Regions from separate parts of the Enterococcus saigonensis genome, predicted to be linked through region 1. Evidence: riboswitches for the same ligand, from Rfam matches in the RefSeq annotation. Region 1 holds a riboswitch; the other holds the start of a gene.
The links. Region 1 has a riboswitch for tetrahydrofolate ahead of EsVE80_RS02675 (folate family ECF transporter S component). Riboswitches for the same ligand answer to the same signal wherever they lie in the genome.
Positions count from the first base shown of each region.

Region 2: it holds a riboswitch for tetrahydrofolate, as region 1 does, so the genes downstream of both, EsVE80_RS00510 (folate family ECF transporter S component) here and EsVE80_RS02675 (folate family ECF transporter S component) in region 1, are expected to answer to the same signal.

Region 1 is NZ_AP022822.1:579,693-586,589, reverse strand. Features, by position in the region: gene EsVE80_RS02685 (ABC transporter ATP-binding protein) at 1-21, shown strand, start outside; gene EsVE80_RS02680 (glycoside hydrolase family 3 protein) at 88-1,260, opposite strand; gene EsVE80_RS02675 (folate family ECF transporter S component) at 1,430-1,957, opposite strand; THF riboswitch at 1,997-2,098, opposite strand; gene EsVE80_RS02670 (hypothetical protein) at 2,367-2,996, opposite strand; gene rsmA (16S rRNA (adenine(1518)-N(6)/adenine(1519)-N(6))-dimethyltransferase RsmA) at 3,199-4,086, opposite strand; gene rnmV (ribonuclease M5) at 4,070-4,663, opposite strand; gene EsVE80_RS02655 (TatD family hydrolase) at 4,660-5,430, opposite strand; gene EsVE80_RS02650 (hypothetical protein) at 5,853-6,443, shown strand; partial or broken gene EsVE80_RS02645 (metallophosphoesterase) at 6,639-6,897, shown strand, end outside.
Region 2 is NZ_AP022822.1:115,033-121,929, reverse strand. Features, by position in the region: gene EsVE80_RS00530 (MerR family transcriptional regulator) at 1-291, opposite strand, end outside; gene EsVE80_RS00525 (aldo/keto reductase) at 397-1,383, shown strand; gene EsVE80_RS13980 (hypothetical protein) at 1,470-1,592, shown strand; gene EsVE80_RS00520 (DHH family phosphoesterase) at 1,607-2,647, shown strand; gene EsVE80_RS00515 (bifunctional folylpolyglutamate synthase/dihydrofolate synthase) at 2,791-4,122, opposite strand; gene EsVE80_RS00510 (folate family ECF transporter S component) at 4,164-4,688, opposite strand; THF riboswitch at 4,733-4,830, opposite strand; gene EsVE80_RS00505 (HutD/Ves family protein) at 4,836-5,414, opposite strand; gene EsVE80_RS00500 (YitT family protein) at 5,431-6,306, opposite strand; gene hutH (histidine ammonia-lyase) at 6,386-6,897, opposite strand, start outside.

The sequences.
Region 1 (6,897 bases):
GCACAATTCGAGCAATCTTAATCTAAATAAAAAAAGTTGGCACGCATGCAATCAAATCTAAAGCTGCATGTGCGCCAATTTTTTTATTTAGTTCAATAGACCCAACTCTTTTTTCCATGTTAAAACACGTACAACTGCTGTATCTAAGTCAGATTCCGCATATTTACCTGCTTTTATCGCTGCTAAAATAGTCGGAATTTGCACCTGGTAACTAGAAGACATAATCAAATCATTTCCTGCTTGTAAGGCAGCTAAGCCTGCCTCTGCTTGAGAAATAAAATCAGCTAAGCCCGCCATATCCATATCATCTGTCATAATCACACCTTTAAATCCTAATTCATTTCGTAATACATCATGTACCGGTTTAGAAATAGAGGCAGGTTTTGTCTGATCAATGTGCGTAATAATATTATGTGATACTAAAATACTGTCTGCTCCTGCTTTAATTCCCGCTTTAAATGGTTTAAAGTCGGTTTGGCGTAATTCTTGCAAACTCCGGGTATCATGTACAATTTCAACATGAGAATCCCGATTATTTCCATATCCTGGGAAATGTTTTAAGGTAGAGCCACTTTTTTCTGCTGCCAATGCTTTTACAACTGTAGTGACATATTCACTGGTTTCCTCTTCATCTAAACCAATCGTACGATCGTAAATAAAGGCATTAGGATCTGTTGCAACATCTGCGATAGGAAATAATCCTGCGTTAATGCCAAATTCGTGGAGAATTTTTGCTTTACTAATAGTATCGGACTTAATCGCTGCAAAACCGCCCGCTTCGTATAATGCTTGTGGGGAAGCAAAGGGGGCTGTGATTAAATTGGCATTTTGACTAAGACGTGTGACTGTGCCTCCTTCTTCATCAGAGCCAATTAGTAAAGGAATATCACTAGCATCTTGGTAACTTTTTATCTTTTCAATCAAACTCTCCTTTGTTTCATTCTCCATGTCACGCCCAAAGAGCACATAACCACCTAAATGGTATGTTTCAATATCTTGTACTTGATTTTGTTCTGGTACCCGAACAAAAAATAATTGTCCGACCTTTTCTTCTAAACTCATATTTTTCAGCTTTTCTTTTACACTATGATCCACTTCTTCACTGTTAGAAGTTGGCATTTCTTTTATTACTGTTTTAGAAGAAGCTGTATTTTTTTCATTTTCTTGCTTACCCGTAAAATCAAAAAATAAATTTAAAATAAAAAAGCTTCCTAAAACTAAAATAATTGCAGTCAAAAGAATAATCAAAAAATTTTTCATTTTTCCTCCTTAAAACAATTCCATTACTTTTACTCTCTACTTTATTCTAACATGAGTAACTGTAAAGCATGGAAATACCGCTTTTGTTTTCCATCAAAAAAACCGTAGGAGTTGTCTGAAGACAAGTCCTACGGTTTTTTTCGCCCTGGGATGAAGGACGGGTATTTGTTTAATTCGAATGAAGTCTTTTTGCAAGACGTCGATACGGTAAAGCGCGTCCTACTATATAAATAATCATTGTTTCTAAAGGAATCATGATGGCGGCCTTAATCAAGCGTGTCGTCCATAAACCTGCATTGGTCAAATCAATACCATACATTAATGATAACCACAGTGGTGTTAAGCAAAAGCTAAAAACTACAGTGTTTACTAGCACACACAAGAAAGAATTTTTCCATGTAATTTCTTTTTTGTAAAAGAAAAAACCATAAATTAGTCCACCTAAGAAGGCATTAAACGTAAAGCCGATAAAAAATGGTGCTTTTGCTAACAAAGTATTGCCAATCACATCTGCAACCACTGCACCGACTCCAGTCCAAAAAGGACCAAACAAAGTTGCCATCACCACTTCAGGTACAAAACTAAAAGTGATTTTTAGCAATTGGGTTTCAAACCCGAAAACCTGCGACAAAACAACCATCAAAGCAATCAACATTGCCATGACCGCAATCATGTAAGCGTCGACTTTTCTTTTCATAACTCAGCATCTCCTTAATAGAGCTGCCGCATAAAATAATGCAGCGAATGCGAAAATAAAACCGCGAATTGCATGCAATTCTTCGTCCTAAGGGCAACATCCCATCCCTCAGACACTTAACGCTTTATTTCCTACTCTGTCATATTTGAGGCTATAAAAACCCCGCCTAAAATATAGCACGAATCTATTGCTACAACAAGCTAATCACACTTTAGGTCTTAAAAATTTGTAACGAACGTTAAGATTCTAAGTGCTTACACCAAAAATAAATTGCTCTCACGTTTGACGTTAAAATTCTATTCATTTCCATTAATTACTTTTAGATAAGTCCCCATCTAAAATGTCATAATTTTTCTTTCTGCTTTTTTGAAAAAAAATCCTGCCATAAATTTATGACAGGAAAAAGTGATTATTTTGTTAGCGCACTTTTCACATTACTCATAACGCTTTTTTGTAATTTCAACGCCTTTGTAAATATAGGAATATCAAAGTGTTTACTTAGTGTTCCTGCTACAAAATACGCGATATTGTAGTCCACTAAACTATGCACCACACCGCCAAAGCCTAACAAGACAAAATAGAAATAAAAGACACCGCCATCATAAGTTCCTGGTGTACCAAGATTAATCATGTTAAAAGCAAGCACAACGACTACTTCTGCAGCTGCATGAATCAACCCCAATATGACATTGTATATTTGAAAACGAACATTGGCTAAAGTAAATTGTCCATTTTGTAATACGATTTGCGGATTTTTTTGCAGATAAAGTGCCCCAATTGTTGCAAAAATGACATGAGTTAACGCACGCAACGCAATAATAACTGGTAATCCCGAAACTAAAAAACCAAAAGTTGTCCCTAATGAAACAGCAATAGCCACTGCTGGCGAAAAAAACATTGCAATAAATAATGGCACATGACTTGCTAAGGTAAAAGATGCTGGTCCAATTACAATTTTGGGCATAACCATCGGAATCATGATTCCCAAGCCAATTAATAGTGCTGCAATAGTTAGATGACGCACAGAATTATTTCTCATTTTTTCCTCCTTGAAAAATACAACGTTTAGTTTAATCTTAATTTAAGTGTCAAGACACTTAATTCTTTTCTATTTTATTGGTAATCAGCCAATGTGTCAAGACATATTGATTTCTTTCACGAAAGAATACTGAAATATTTCATTAAACTATTGATGAATAAAAAAACCTTTCGCACCAAATAGCGAAAGGCTTTTTCATCTTCTACTTTTTAATTGTCAACATCGCATTACTCAAAGCAGCAAATTCAGCCAAGGATAATGTCTCTCCCCGTCGTTTCGGGTCAATGGCAGCTCGTTCTAAGCTTTGTAGCAGCCAAGTTTTAGTTTCTTCATCTTTTCCATAAGCATGAAGTAAATTATTCCAAAGTGTTTTCCGCCGTAATTGAAAAGCTGCTTTGGTTAATTTAAAGAATTCTCTCTCATCTACAACTTTCACAGCTGGTTGATTACGACGAGTTAATTTCAAAATAGCCGAATCAACATTCGGTTGAGGCACAAAAACTGTTTTTGGAACGATGAACGCTAATTTCGCTTCCATAAAGTATTGCACAGCAATTGATAAAGAACCATATGCTTTGGTCCCTGGTACAGCCGAGATACGATCAGCTACCTCTTTTTGCATCATTACAACCATTTCAGCTACTGGTAAATCACTTTCCAAAAAATGCATCATAATTGGCGTTGTAATGTAATAAGGTAAATTTGCCACAACTTTTAATGGAAGACTATTATCAGTAAAGTTTTCTGTCGTTAATTTCAGCAAATCTGCTTTTAAAACATCTTGATGAATCACTTTGACATTTTGATAGTCATGCAATGTATCTGCTAAGACGGAAATTAGGCGATCATCAATTTCAAAAGCTAAAACTTCTTTGGCAGATTTTGCTAATTGTTCTGTTAAGGCACCAATTCCCGGACCTACTTCAATGACATTCGTCTGTTCATCAATTTCAGCTGTAGCAACAATTTTTCTTAAAACATTGGGTTCTGTTAAAAAATTCTGGCCTAAACTTTTTTTAAAGGTAAACCCATGCTTTTGTAAAATTTCTTTGGTTTTTGAAGGTGTGGCAATATCACGTGTGTCTTTCAAGGTCGTCCTCCAACTCTTTTTTGATTTCCTGCATCGCTGTCTTTAATTCTTCGGGCGTGATACGAAACATTGCTAATCTCTTGGTCAACTGTTTACTGTTAGTGTACCCAATTTTCAATTTATCGCCGAGTTTTTCCCGTAATAGTTTGGCAGAAGCTCCCGCTATTAAACCATAGTCTATTAAGCTTTGTCTACTGATTAAAGGAATTTCCTCATTCGTATCTACCGGTGTCACAACTTTTCGTAAAGCTTCTAAAATTGCATCATCACTAGCATGTTCTACGCCTAGAGAACCATGACTACGATTAGGGGTAGCTTCCTTACGAGGTAAAAAGGCATGTTTTGCCCCAGGTACAACTTCCATAATTATTTTCCGGATTTTTTCTCCAGAAAAATCTGGGTCCGTAAAAATAATGACACCTCGCGTGTTATAAGCATGTTCAATTTGAGCTAAAATATCATCGTTAATTGCTGAACCAATTGTTTCAATGGTATCTGCTTTAACAACTTCTTGCAGCCTTCTTGTATCGTCTTTTCCTTCAACGACAATAATCTCTTCAATTACCGGCTTATTCATTGGGCAATCTCAAACAAACGATGGGCATTTTCCCGGGTAATAGCTGCTACTTTTTCAAAAGGTATTTGACGTAATTCTGCAATTTTCTCTACCACATAGCGCGTATAGCCTGGTTCATTACGTTTACCACGATAAGGAACTGGTGCTAGAAAAGGCGCATCTGTTTCCACTAAAAGACGCTCAAGAGGAACAATCGTCGCTGCCTCTTGTACATCTAGTGCTTTTTTAAAAGTCACAACGCCGCTAAAAGATAGATGCATACCAAGATCTAAGAAGCGTTTTGCCCATTCACTACTACCACTAAAGCTATGCATAATTCCGCCAATCTCTGCTATCTTCTCGTCTTTTAAAATACGGTACGTATCTTCTAGCGCGTCACGGGTATGAATACTAACAGGCAAATGCATTTCTTTTGCAATCGCAATTTGGCGACGGAAAATTTTTTCTTGTACTTCTTTTGGATCTTCCATCCAATAATAGTCCAAACCAATTTCACCTAAGGCTACTACTTTAGGCATTGTCAATTGTTCTTGCAGTTGAATTTCGATCTCTTTTGTATAGCTACCTGCTTCGGTTGGATGCCAGCCAATAATACTATAAATATTGGCATATTCTTGACTTAAAGCTAAACTTTTTTCAATTGTCGGCGTGTCAAAACCGACCACAGCCATCTCCGTTACACCAAGTTCTTTCGCCCGTTGAATAGTTTCGGGAATATCTTCATTAAATTGCTCCGCGTTCAAATGTGTATGGGAATCAAAAATCACCAGATTCACTTCCTTAATTAATTTATCTTTTGTTTAATTTAAATGAGGACAAACAGCTCCATCATAACACGATAATCCACAGTATAAAACTATCGCTACTCACTTTCATTTCATTAGTAACTTTAGCACAAAAACGTTTGTCTCTAAAGTAAAGCCCCTATAAAAAAATAACTTTTGTAAAAATTTAGTTGTTAGCCTGCTCTAATCTTTTAAAACCCAATCTCTTAACGTTGCAAAATCCGCCCTAAGTCTGATTTAAGTTTCTCGTTTTTCTTTATAATTAAAGTAGTTTTTTTACTCAAAATCTAGTAGGATAACGAATTTTCTTTACAAGAAGGAAAGTCGTTAGTTCTTTGCCCGCTTTAGCGTCTTACTTATCTTTTATTAGTCCCAAATTTTTTATTACAAAAAGGAGTTAAAATATGGAGAATTTTAATCACAAATACCCGCAATTTGCACAATACTTGCGTCAAAAATATTCTCAAACTACGAAAGATCAAATTGTGACTTGGGGACACTTTGCTATTTTAGCTTTATTTGGCCTTATGCTAAAATTCAGCTTTACCGGCCAATTGCTACTCATCTTCATCTTTATCACCTTTGCTGCTGTAGTCAAAGGCCCTATGATGATTTTATACAGTTCAATTTATCTTTTCCTAACCAGTTTATTTCCACCAATTGGTATCATCTTATCTGCACTTTTGTTTGTCTTATCTCTGCTGGAATTAAAACGTAATTGGCAGCTAAATCTCACTGCCTTTTTCTTTTACGGCGTACCACTCCTATCGACTTTGCTTTTGAAATTCAGCTCAAGCGATCCTTTTTGGTTAAAAAATGTGCTGCTTCTAATCGGTGTGATTGCTTTTCACTTCATTTTACAAAAATTCTATCGCAAAGGTTTCACAAGCCTCTCGCTCCTGTGGTTCCTTATCGCAATGCCTTATGAACTGCTGTTATTTATTATCCCAAAAAAGAACAGTCGTTTGCGTCATAATTCTTCAAAAAAACTTTAAAATAAACGCAATTCAACTAGAAACAGCCGTTTTAAACGTTACCTGTCAATATCCAGGCGACGTTTATTTTATTTGTAATAAAAACGAAATAATTTTCATCTAAATTTAGCAAAATCTTATCTGATGTTCGATTGCTTTTTCCCAAACAATCTTATATTCTATACTAGTTAGCAGAATTTTAAAGGAGGCCGTTTCATGCAGTTCATTCTAGGTGTTATCGCTATTTTATTAGCATTTTCAGTCTATGCATTTTTTATCGAACCTAGTCGGCTCAAGCAACGGCATTACTTGATTCGTAAAAACAAGCAACGCGTATTGGATATTTCAGATGCCTATGATATGTTTACCCAAGAAGGCGATGTTACAATTGCCCATATTAGTGATTTGCATTTCTCTCGTTGGTCCAAACCCCGTAGATTGAACAAAATTATTCGTTCTATCATGGAAATGCAAC
Region 2 (6,897 bases), 460 kb from region 1:
TTTGACGGCTTCACATTGATTTTCTAATAAAAAGACCAGTGCAGCTGAATCTTTTGTAACATCCTCGTGGTAAAAAAAATCTTTAATCTGCTTTAACGACATTCCTGTTTTTTTAAAACATTGAATTGCTCCTAGTCGATCAATGTGTTCGGTTGTGTAAAGGCGATGTTTGCCAGCACGATGTACATTTTGCAAGAGTCCTTGTTTTTCATAATAGCGCAATGTCGATGCTGGAATAGCCAATTGCCGACTGATTTCTTGGATACTATATTTTTTTGTAGTGACTGGCATAACTTCCTCCAAAAAAGTATTTACTTGAAGTCTACTTTAAGTGGTATGCTATGTAAAGAAAACCCTAACAATAGTATTTTGGAAAACAGAAAGTGAGGTTTTTTCATGTATCACGCTAATGAACACCGTTATGAAAAAATGACGTATCAACGAGTGGGAAAATCTGGATTAAAATTGCCGGAAATTTCGTTAGGTTTTTGGCATAACTTTGGGGATGTCGATGTTTTGGCTAACCAACGCAAAATTATGCAGGCTGCTTTTGATAATGGTATCACCCACTTTGATTTGGCAAATAATTACGGTCCTCCTGCAGGCTCTGCGGAAAAAAACTTTGGCAAAATTTTCGCCGAAGACTTTGCACCTTATCGCGATGAAATTATTGTCTCTTCTAAAGCAGGATATTACATGTGGCCTGGCCCTTATGGCGAATGGGGTTCAAAAAAGAATCTCATCGCAAGCTGTGATCAAAGTCTCAAACGAACAGGCTTAGATTACTTCGATATTTTTTATCATCATCGCCCAGATCCTGATACGCCGTTAGAAGAAACTGCCCACGCACTAGATTTATTAGTAAGGCAAGGAAAAGCATTATACGTAGGCGTTTCGAATTATTCACCAGAAGAAACAGCTGCAATTGCAAAGATTTTTAAAGAATGGCATACCCCATTTATTATCCATCAGCCACCTTACAACATGTTTAATCGTAAGATTGAAGAAGGACTAACCGATGTTTTAGCCGATGAAGGATTAGGTGCCATCGTCTTTAGTCCACTAGCTCAAGGTTTACTAACAAATCGCTATTTAAATGGTATTCCAGCTGATTCTCGGGCAAAACGTTCTGACAGTCCCTTTTTATCTTCTGAACAAGTTGAAGCAACATTAAGTAAAGTCCAAAGATTAAACGACCTTGCCAAAACGCGCGGACAAACCTTAGCAGAAATGGCATTGGCCTGGAATTTACGTCAACCTACCGTTGCTAGTGTCTTAATCGGAGCCTCTCGTGTCAGCCAATTGGAAGATAATTTAAAAGCGTTGGAAAATACAATTTTTTCGCCAGCAGAATTATCTTTAATTGATGAAATTTTAGGATAAAAAAACGACCACCCGAAAAGAAAATATCGGGTGGTTTTTTTCTTGTCACTATTAAATAAATGATTCATGGTGTAGTATTACGTTGCATGGATCAAACCAAACGTAGTGAAAAAATTTGTTTTTCAGAAGAAGCAGTAACGTATTTTGCTATTATTTCTGTGCGTTTATCTGAACATACGAAAAAACAAACAAGACTACCCGTTAATTAGAAAGTAGGCAAAACATGGAAGATAGAAAAACTTTAATTAAACAATTTTCCCATACAGACTTAGATGGTGTGGGCTCCGCTTTGTTATTACAAGCCATTTTGCAAGAACAAAAGGGCTATGTAGCAGAAAATTATTTGCCAGTTGGCTATTCTGAACCTGGCGCAGACGGTACAATTGACAAACACGTTTTAAACTTTATAAAAACTAATGACGCTGCGATAACTGAGCTTTACATTACTGATATTTGCCCATCAGATGAAGTAATTGACCAATTGGCGACGTATTGTACTGAAAATAAAATTACCTGGCATATTTTTGATCACCATATCACCTCTGTTCACGTTAACCAAAACTATCCGGAAAATGCTTCAATTATTGTGGCAGATGAAACGACGAATTTGAAACATTCCGCTACGAGTGTGTTATTTAAAGTTTTAGTTGGGAAAATGCCTACAGAACTATTCCAAGATAAATTATGGCAACGACTAGCTAATGTTGCCGATATTATTCGCTGTTATGACTGTTGGGATTGGCAACTGAATCCAAATGCAGCTTATAAAGAAGCCGCAGCGGAGTTCAACAATCTATTTTATTTCTACAGTTGGGAAAAACGCATTGAGCTGATGGGAAGCATAATGGCAACTGGCCTCACTTTACTTTCTGACTACAGCGAAATTATTGCGGCATTAAAAGAAAAAGAAGCAGATTATGTTCGTAGTAAAACGCTAAAAGCCCAATTTGGTGTCTTAGCTGGCAAAACTTTCGCCTACACATTTGGCGAACAATACACTTCTGTTTTAGGAAATGCATTAGCACGTTTAGAACATCCGGAAACAAAAAAAGAAGTTGATTTTAGCTTGGTGCTAAATGGCAAAGGCGTCTCTTTACGTACCAACAATGACGATATCGACTTGTCTTTACTTGCTGCACGTTACTTTAACGGTGGCGGACACAAGCGTGCTTCCGGTGGCGCCTTTGCTGAAATTCAATACTTTATTTCAGATAGTGAAAATCCAGATAACGCATTACGTTTATTTTTAGACATTACACGCTAAGACGAATAAAAAAAACTCTTTTTCTTGTTTTCCCAGCCAAAGTGACGCGAAAAAAGAAAAAGAGTTTTTTTAGTTTTGTTTTAATATCCTAATTTTTTCATACACTCTCTTAGAAAAATCTATCCTTAGTCCTGACTAAAAAATCAATACGCTAATAAAGCTACTTTTGGGCTAATCAACTCTTTAGTATCTTTAAAAAAAGACGTTCGAACTTGAGAGATAAAATAAAGAGAACCCGTAATAAATAGCGTATCTTCTGGTTGCATTTTTACTATCAGCTCCTGTATTCCATCTTGCCAGTCAGGATAATACGTCAAATGAAACTGACCACAATCCTCTTGTTTTAAAGCCCGAGGATATTCAAAGGTAGTTATGGCAAGTTGACTATTAGGAATTTGCTGAATCTGATTTAGCATTTCATTGATATTTTTAGTTGTAAGCGCCGAAAATAAAATATAATTGGTCCCCTTTGAAAATTCTGTTTGGAGAGTTTTTACAAATTCTTTTATCGCATGGGGATTATGTGCCCCGTCTATTATAATCCTAGGCTTCGTAGAAATTTGCTCCATCCGACCAGGCCAAAAGGCTGTTTTTAATCCCGAAACTAGCGCATCTTTTGAAACCTGTTTTTTTTGTTTTTGACAGTATAATAAGAACAATTGTATAGCAATAGCAGCATTTTCAACTTGGTACTTTCCTAAAAGCGGAACAGTTAGATTTTCAAAATAATAATTTTTATTTTTGAAAGTGAAAATTTCTCCTCTTTGGTCATTTTGTGAGCTGTATATTACCTGATAATCCTCTTTAAGTGAAAAAAAAGGTGCACTTTGTGTTAACGCTGTTTTTCGAATTACTTCTAAGGCTTCAGGTTCAATCTTCCCTGTTACAATGGGAACTTTATTTTTTATAATACCTGCTTTTTGCTTGGCAATTGCTTCTTTTGTTTCTCCTAAAATATCTGTATGATCCAATCCAATTGTTGTAATAGCCGTCAACATCGGAGTAAAGACGTTGGTGCTATCTAGCAATCCTCCAATCCCCGCCTCAAAAATAGCAACGTCTACGCGTTTTTTGAAATAATAAAAAGCCATTGCAGTTAAAATTTCAAATTCCGTTATTCCTTGATAAGAAGTCTGCTCATCCATCTGCGCTACATAGGGTTGAAATTTATTGGCTAGTTTCACAAAATCGTTAACTGGTATTGCTTTACCAGCAATCGAAATTCGTTCGTAAAAACTTTCAACATAAGGTGATGTAAAGGTCCCGACAGTTACGCCTTGCGTCTCTAAAAGACAGCGCAAATATGTGACGGTTGAACCTTTTCCATTTGTTCCAGCAATGTGTATACCGTTAATCGTTCTTTCAGGATTGCCACATAAACGCAGTAATGCTTTGACACGTGTCAATCCTGGGCGGGAACCAAATTTTTTACGAGAATGAATCCATGCCACTGCTTCATCTCCTGTTGCAAACATCTTAAATCATCTCCATCTGAAATAGAATCTTCTTAAACTTTTTAAACTAGATTCTTCGCTAAGCGTTTAAACGGTAAGGCATTGCCAAAAAATACGATTAGTCCCGTTTGCACAGGAAGCATAATAACTGCTTTTAGTAATCGGATGCTCCAAAGTTTAGCATCAGTTAATGGTATTTTATACATCATAGATAACCAAATCGGGGTTAAACATAAGCTGATAAGTAAGGTATTACACAAGACACACAAGAAAGCATTTTTAATAGTAATGGGCTTTTTATAAAAGAAATAGCCATAAATCCCCCCTGCAATAAACGAATTTAAGGTAAAGCCAATAAAAAACGGAGCCTTGCCTAATAATGTGTTGCCAATAATATCAGCAACAGCGGCACCTACTGCCGTCCAAAAAGGCCCAAACAAACTTGCCATCACAACTTCTGGTATAAAATCAAACGTAATTTTTAATAATTGCGTTTCAAAACCTAAAACTTGGGACAAAACGACCATTAAACCAATTAATAATCCCATTGTTGCAATAAAATGTGCATCTATTTTTTTCTTTAACATTTTTCGTGCATCTCCTTAAATAGAGCTGCCACACAATATATTTATGCAGCGAATGCAAAGATAAAATCGTGAAGTTCACTTCTTCGTCCAAAAGGCAACATCCCATCCTTTTGACACTTAACGCTCTATCTTCTACTCTGTTTTTTTCTATTCTTTTATTTGTGTCAAGACTGCGACTTTGTTGCGAGAAAAAGACGTTTTTTGACTTATTACGTGTAGCTGTTTTTGTCCTTTTAAAACTAGTGACTCTCCTTTTTGGAGTAAAACTTCAGCCACTGTTTCTAAAGCAGATACCTCTACTTTAATAGTCTGTAAAGCATATAAAATACTCTGTCCTTTGGTAAAAAGTACAACTGTTTCATTATTTTGTAGTACCGTTACACTAACCTGATACTTCTTTTTAAAAATCACATTGAAGTCTTGGCATTTGCCGTGACTTTGCATCGTAGTACCACCGTCAAACCGATAGATTTCAAAAGGCTGAAGCGGGATCATGATATTTTGGTGTTGCAACGTAATTGGTGCATCCAAAGACATAATAAAACGTTCATAGCCGGTAAAATCGGAGAATTCAGTGGTTTTACTGGCGACCGTTGCGGTTGAAAGTCGAAAATCAAAGTTTCGCTTTGTCAAACAACTATCCTCTGGCGCGATTAAAATTTCAGTAGTTTGGCCACCTGACCAAGCACGTGTAACATAGTCTTGGTTTCCTTTCTTTTCAAACACCAGCTATCACCTCCTGCTAAACAATATCTAGTTCCTCAAATTGACTAAGAATTTTAATATCTTGTGTCACGCTAACAAAAGCCTTAGGATCGACTTCTTTCATAATTTGATCTAAAATTTCCATTTCATAAGTGGTAATAATTAAAATCAAAATAGTTTGTGTTTCTTGATTATAGGCACCTAATGCATGGGGAATAATTGTAATCCCACGACTAAGTTTTTCTTGCAAAGCAGGAATTACTTCATTTGGTTTTTGCGTAATGATTGTTACCTGTACTTTTTTATGTTTCACATAAACCAAATCAGTCACTTTGCCACTAACGAAAATGGACAGTACACTATAAAACGCATACGGCCAGCCAAATAAATACCCAGCAATTAAAACAATAATGCCGTTTAAAATAATGGAAATAACGCCAATACTGCGCCCGGTCATTTGTCTGATTGTGATAATTAACGCATCCATTCCACCTGTTGAAAGACCATATTTTAAAGCTAAGCCTAATGAAAAACCATTAATGGCCCCGCCAAATATCGCACAAATAATAGGATCTGTTGTCAGCGTCGTGCTTGGGACAATGTGTATTGCAAAAGAAGCCGCCGATACACAAAGAATGGTATATAACACAAATTTGCGATTGATTTTAAACCATGCCAAAATGAACATCGGGACGTTTAAAAGGTAATAAATAATGGAAATGGGCAACGCAATCTGATTTTTGGCAAAGACGGTTGCCAAAATCTGGGCAATCCCAGTAAGTCCTCCTGCATAAATATTCCCTGGCTGCCAAAAGATATTCAGCGCCAAGGAATATAAGAAGGCATAAATTAAGATAACCGTTAATTTTGTCACCATATCTTGCCAGATTTCTCTTTTCTTGAAGTGTGTCATGACTTACATAACATTCCTTTTTTATAAAGTGAAGTATCTACTAACGGATTAAACACTTTCAAACTGGCCTATGACAACATTAGTTAAATTGTAAATCCAATGCAACTTTGTTTTCGACTTCTTTTAAGAAGTCGCCATTTTCTAAAACAGCCGTTGCTTTGTTCAATTCATCGTACATTTCAATATCTTTATCGTGTTCAATAAAGGAAACTTCGCGTCTAAAAGCATCATAGGCAGCTTTTGTTCCTTTTCCAAGGCCACTTTGATAGCCTTTAATATCCAATGCTTGACAGGCAGCCATAATTTCTGTGGCTACGACGCGACGAGAATTTTTGACAATTTCTAAAGCTGTGCGAGCTGCTGTTGTCCCCATGCTGACAAAGTCTTCTTGATTTTCACAAGATGGAATAGAATCCACACTTGCTGGATGTGCCAAAATTTTATTTTCAGAAACTAAAGACGCACACGCATATTGCGTAATCATAAATCCAGAATTTAGCCCCGGGTGTTTCACTAAGAAAGATGGCAGTTTGCTTAACTGACGATTCACTAGACGCTCTACGCGACGTTCTGAAACGTTCCCGATTTCTG